Alkalinema sp. FACHB-956: one gene and its partner. Each later gene encodes a partner of the first gene's protein in a complex. Links are inferred from orthologs where the notes say so. Each region holds a gene or a part of one and is shown on either strand. Other genes may lie near its edges.

Region 1 (3,422 bases):
ACTGAGCTTCTCCTTATTGAAGTGAATCTCATCCCTAACGCAATCTTGCTCCCTACTCCTGTTTGCGGGAGAAGGGCCGGAGATGAGGGTCTAAAGAAGCCCAAAAATTTAGAGCCACCCCGTTTGACATCACAAACAAGAGTGGCTCGGTCAGATGCTAAAATCCTCATCAAGCCTCCTTGCTGTGCACTCAGCGAGGGGGAATAGCTACCCGGAGTTGTTGCCGCAACAAAGGGTAGTGCCCTAAATTTTCAGGATCCCAGCGGCCCCGTGCTTCATGCCAAACCGTCTCGTAAAAGAAGGATGTCCACGCAACCGCTATGAACAGCTAGATTACGGAGAAAGTAGACCCCTGTCAATCCGTATTTGCAAAAACCGATCGAGTATCATTTGATACTTCAAAAACCATCATCCAAAACCAAACAACCCAAGCTGGAATTAGAACATACAACCCATAAAAAATAGAGGCGATCAACTCCTTTTAACAAAGTGAGCATCTCGCCTCCAATATGAAAACTATAGATTACGAATCACAAGCACAAACACGATCGCAAACACAATCGCCTTAGCTACGTAACTCAACCTGGAACTTCTCCACCAACGCATCACGAACCTTCTGTTGCACCGGATCAACATCCGCATCCGTTAACGTTCGATCGTCCGTGCGGTACACCATCCGAAACGCTAAACTCCGCTTACCTTCCGGCACTCGATCGCCCTTATACTCATCAAACAACTCCACCGATTCCAGTAAATTGCCCCCCGCTTTCCGGATTGCCCGCTCCAGATCGGAAACCGAAACCTTCGTTGCCACATAAAACGCCAAATCGCGATCGCTGGCAGGATAGGTCGAAAAAGGTTGGAACACCGGAACCATAGCTTCCTCCGATTCCAAATTCTTGTAAATCAGATCCAAATCCCACTCAAACACATACAACCCATCCGGCAACCCGCGTTCTTGACACAATTGCGGATGCAGTTGGCCAAAGGTTCCCAACCGCTCACCTCGGATCCACAGAGAAGCCGTCCGTCCAGGATGGAGGCGGGCATCGCGGCTATCAGGCTGGTATTCCACCGGCAACTTCAATTGATCAAACACCGCATCCAACAGCCCCTTCGCCTCAAACCAAGTCATCGGAACTTCCTTGACCCCGCGAAGCCAACGCCCCCGCGAAGTATCACCACCAAGAATCCCACCTAGGACTTCCCCTTCCCCTAAACCATCCTCATCCTGGAAGAAGACATGGCCAATATCAAAACCATTCAGCGCACCATTTCCCCGCTCTAGGTTGTACTGGCAGGCTTCAATCAACCCATCCATCAAATTCGTCCGCAGGGCCGAATATTCCACAAACAGCGGATTACTCAACACCACCTGCCGATCGCTCCCCGGCTTGCCCAAGGAATAATGCATCAACTCCGTTAAGCCAATGCCCCGCAACGCCGATCGCAATTTCCGCAGCACTACCTGCTCCAGCGAGAGAAAACCCACTTCCCCCTTATCCGGCAAGGTATCGGCAAAATTATTGAAACCATACATCCGGGCAATTTCTTCAATCAGATCAATTTCCCGTTCCAGATCTCGGTAGCGGTAGGGCGGCACCGTCACCGTCCACACCCCTTCCCCGGTAGCCGTCAGTTGGCAATTCAACGCCACCAAGGCTTTTTCCACCTCGGCGGCTTCCAGTTCGCTCAGATCATCCCCGCGCACCACCATGCCCAGCACCTGCTTCACCCGATCGAGGCGCAGTTCGATCTCACGGGTTAACGTAGCCGGACGATGATCGGCAATCGCCTGGGCCGTTACAGTCCCCCCCGCCAACTCCGTGATTAACTGCACCGCCCGCCGTTGCGCCAGTTCCAGTTCCGCTAAGTTAACCCCCCGTTCATAGCGCGCCGAAGCCTCCGATCGTAACCCTTGACTGCGGGCCGATCGCCGAGTCACCGCTGCATCAAACAGCGCCGCTTCCAGCAACAGATTCGTCGTCCCGTCAAACACTTCCGTCGCTTCGCCCCCCATCACCCCTGCCAGGGCCACCGGGCGATCGTTGACCGTAATAAACTGCGTTTGCTCCGTGGCCGTCCGTTCCTGGCTATCCAAGGTCACCAAGGTTTCACCCGCTGTCCCAAAACGAACCCCCAGCTTTAGCTCGTCACCGCCCGCGACCTGCTTTAACCGATCGAGGTCGAAGGCATGTAAGGGTTGTCCCCATTCCAACATGATGTAGTTCGTCACATCCACCACATTATTAATCGGGCGTACCCCTGCCGCCTGTAAGCGGCGCTGCAACCACAGGGGAGAGGGGCCAATTTTGACGCCCTCAATCACTGTACCGATATAAGCAGGACAGGCTTGGGGGTCAGCAATGTCGATCGTTAACTGTGCTCCCGCCGTCGCAGTCACTTCTTCCGATCGCGGCATTTTCAGCGGATTACCCGTCAGCGCCGCCACTTCCCGCGCAATCCCAATCATACTCAGGGCATCGGCCCGATTCGCCGTGGAGGTCAAATCCAAAACCACCTCATCCAACCCCAGCAAAGGCCGAACATCCGTCCCGGGTTGGATGTCACCCCCGATCGTTTCATCGAAAATATGGATCCCTTCTGAGTCTTTCGTCAGGCCCAACTCCGCGAGGGAACAAATCATGCCATTCGACGGTTCTCCCCGCAGTTTGGCAGGTTTAATTTTCAGCCCTGCATCTCCCACCCGGGGCAAAAAGCTACCCACCGTTGCCACCGGGACAAAAATATCCGCGCGGACATTGGCAGCCCCGCAAACGATCTGGTTGATTTCTCCTGTTCCAATATCCACTTGGCAGACGCTGAGTTTATCCGCATTGGGGTGCTGCTGCCGCTCTACCACACGACCCACCACAACACCATCCGCCCAAGTGCGACGATCCTCGATATCTTCTACTTCAAAGCCTGCCATGGTCAGCAGGTCTGCTAACTCTTCCGCAGATTGAGAAAAATCAACCAGGTCTCGCAACCAGTTCAGGGAAATACGCATCAGAAATTGACTTTGATCATTAGGCCGTGCCCATTGTACCGTTCCCCCGGCTCCGGTGGCTGCCCCCCCAGCCCTAGAATTCAGGGTCAGGGTATCATCTAATTACGGAGGGGTGATCGGATTCCAGAATCGGAGAAAGAGATCCAGAGATGCAAATCTCCCATTCGATCGGATTTCACACCCCAATCGCGCAGGATCACAGCCTAGCTGAATAATGCTCATTCTTTCGCCATCAGTTCAAGCGTTCCATAGTTCCGTAATCGGGATGTTTTCTAGATGACTCCAATAGTTTCCCCATGTTACTTCTGGCAAACTCGGTGAATAATAGAGTTTGAAGAGAGCAAACTATACGGAGAATTCCCTAAGTCCTTAGTATTAAGTACTTAGTATTAAGTACCCAGGTATTTAATCA
Region 2 (3,163 bases), on another replicon or contig:
ACCTCAAACGGGAAGACCTCAACCACACGGGTGCCCACAAAATTAACAACGCCCTGGCCCAAGCCCTCCTGGCAAAACGCATGGGCAAACAGCGGATTATTGCCGAAACCGGAGCCGGTCAGCACGGTGTAGCCACGGCAACGGTGTGCGCCCGCTTTGGCCTCAAATGCATCATCTACATGGGGGTGCATGACATGGAACGCCAAGCCCTCAACGTCTTTCGGATGCGGCTGATGGGTGCGGAAGTGGTGCCCGTGGAAGCCGGAACCGGAACCCTCAAGGATGCAACTTCCGAAGCGATTCGCGACTGGGTCACCAACGTGGAAACCACCCACTACATTCTCGGCTCTGTGGCTGGCCCCCACCCCTATCCCATGATGGTGCGGGACTTCCATGCGGTGATCGGCCAGGAAACCCGGCGGCAATGCCAGGAAAAATGGGGCGGGCTGCCGGATATTTTGATGGCCTGTGTGGGTGGCGGTTCCAATGCTATGGGGCTGTTCCATGAATTTATCGAAGACGCTTCAATCCGCATCATTGGCGTGGAAGCAGCGGGCTTTGGTGTGGAGTCGGGTAAGCACGCCGCCACGTTGACCAAGGGGCGGGTGGGCGTCCTACATGGGGCCATGAGCTACCTGCTCCAGGATGAGGATGGCCAAGTGATTGAACCCCACTCTGTCAGTGCTGGGTTGGACTATCCCGGTGTTGGCCCTGAGCACAGCTACCTGATGGACATTGGCCGTGCCGAATACTACGCCGTCACCGATCAGCAGGCGCTGGATGCGTTCCAACGCTTATCGCAACTGGAAGGCATCATTCCGGCGCTGGAAACCTCCCACGCGATCGCCTATCTGGAAACCCTCTGTCCGCAACTGGAAGGCAGTCCCCGCATTGTCATCAACTGTTCTGGCCGTGGGGATAAGGATGTATTAAGCGTGTCGAAACTGTTGAATCCCTAACTGGGTATTTGCAAGTGGGACTTTTAACGATTAACCCTGCATAGCGTGGGTTCATGGGGGGCGCGATCGTCGGGGCTGCTCCGCAGCGAAGATCGGGGAACTTCTCCCCGCCCCCCTGCGACGTCAGGGGACTCTACTCCCCCGACACCCCCCGAAAGTAAATTCTGCGTTTTAAGGACAGGGGATTTGTGAGGGACACTTGTGTTGTTGAGATCACGTTCAAAATAGACAAACCTGAATAGCCAAAAAGAGGGAATTCAAGCCAATGATGCTTCGATTCCCTCTTTATTATGTTTTGGTCTTTTTATGTTCTGGTCTGTGATGACGAACTAGAACTGGCGGAGAAAGCGTAGATCGCTGTTGTAAAGCCGACGAATATCGTCGATCTGGTGCATGACCATCGCCAGCCGCTCCACGCCGAACCCAGCCGCAAAGCCTGTATAAACTTCCGGGTCATACCCCACGGCTTTCAGCACATTGGGATCCACCATGCCGCAGCCCAGAATTTCCAACCAGCGGCCCTTCCACTTCACATCCACCTCTGCCGACGGTTCCGTGAAGGGGAAGAAGCTAGGCCGGAACCGCACTTCGAGGTCATCCCCCAGCAATTGCTGCAAGAACACCTTGATCGTGCCCTTCAGATCCGTAAAGGTCAGCCCCTCATCCACTGCCAAAATTTCCACCTGGTGGAACACGGCGGAGTGGGTTGCGTCCACCGTATCGCGGCGATAGACCCGTCCCGGCACCACAATCCGCACGGGTGGCTCGTTGTTCTCCATGTAACGCACTTGCACCGTAGAGGTGTGGGTGCGCAGTAGGTTGCCATCGGGGAGGTACAGCGTGTCCTGCATGTCCCGCGCGGGGTGATCCGGCAGGAAGTTGAGGGCTTCAAAGTTGTAGTAGTCGGTTTCCATTTCCGGGCCTTCCGCTACGGCATAGCCCATGCCCACAAAAATGTCTAAAACCGTGTCGATCGTGCCATGGAGCGGGTGGATACGACCTTGGGGGCGATAGGTCCCCGGCATCGTCACATCCAGGGTTTCCGCTTCTAATCGAGCTTGGATGGCCGCCGCTTGCAGTTCCGTCCGGCGGTTGTCCAAGTCCGTTTGGATGGCTTCCTTGACCTCATTGGCCCGCGCACCGATTTTAGGCCGATCGGCGGGATCCAATTTGCCCATACCTCCCAACACCTGCGGAATCGGGCCTTTTTTGCCCATGTATTTCACACGCAGTTGTTCCAGTTGATCTAAGTCAGTGGCAGCGGCGATCGTGGCCTGCGCCTCCTGTTTGATCAACTCCAATTGGGCTTCAAGATCGGAAATTTGCACCGTCGTCATACCAGGAATGGAACGCCTTAGGACTTATAGCTTTGAACTATACCAGTGTAGAGGAAAGTCGTCGGGATTCGTTGAAGGATTCGCTGGGGATTGACTCGCGATCGCCCCCCGATCAGCCCAAAGTTCTGTACCCTAGAAACTCTGGGACTCACTTGGGACTCACTACCTTCAGTTTTGTGCGGCAAGTTTTATGCGGCTTTTGATTAGTAATGACGATGGCATTTTTGCGATCGGGGTGCGGACGTTGGCGAATACCTTGGCGGCGGCAGGCCATGAGGTGACGGTTGTGTGCCCCGATCGGGAGCGATCGGCCACGGGCCATGGCTTGACCCTGCACCAACCGATTCGTGCCAATCCTGTGGAAGGCATTTTCCATCCCCAGGTGACGGCTTGGTCTTGCTCGGGGACGCCGTCGGACTGCGTCAAACTGGCGCTGTGGTCTTTGCTGGATCACCCGCCGGATTTTGTGGTGTCCGGGATTAACCACGGGGCGAATTTAGGAACGGATGTGCTGTATTCCGGCACCGTCTCGGCGGCGATGGAGGGCGTGATCGAAGGGATTCCCAGCATTGCCATGAGCTTGACCAGTTTCGCTGCGAAGGATTTTCAGCCCGCCGCTGATTATGCCAAAACGCTGTTGGGGCAATTGGCCCAAACGCCCCTCTCGGAAATGATTCTCCTCAATGTCAACGTTCCGGCAGTGGCCGCCGAGGAAATTAAGGGCGCGATCGTCACCCGCCAAGGCATTCGGCGCTATATCGAAGTGTTTGAAAAACGGCAGGATCCACGGGGTAAGACCTACTACTGGCTGGCCGGGGAAGCGATCGAGGAGGTGGATGATCCCGAGGCAGATCATGAAATCCCCTC

The links.
Region 2: the proteins of pheT (region 1) and pheS are in contact, whole or in part, in a crystal structure (PDB 6P24), measured with the Escherichia coli proteins. The link is inferred for Alkalinema sp. FACHB-956 from one-to-one orthologs.

The regions. Positions count from the first base shown.
Region 1 is NZ_JACJRC010000042.1:29,392-32,813, reverse strand. The notes cover bases 289-3,385. They hold pheT (phenylalanine--tRNA ligase subunit beta), read right to left. Parts: upstream 3,011-3,385; coding sequence 566-3,010; downstream 289-565.
Region 2 is NZ_JACJRC010000001.1:750,981-754,143, forward strand. The notes cover bases 293-3,130. They hold pheS (phenylalanine--tRNA ligase subunit alpha), read right to left. Parts: upstream 2,297-3,130; coding sequence 1,289-2,296; downstream 293-1,288. Other genes in these bases: trpB (tryptophan synthase subunit beta), read left to right, coding at 293-959; surE (5'/3'-nucleotidase SurE), read left to right, coding at 2,487-3,130. Outside these bases: more of trpB, read left to right, coding at 1-292; more of surE, read left to right, coding at 3,131-3,163.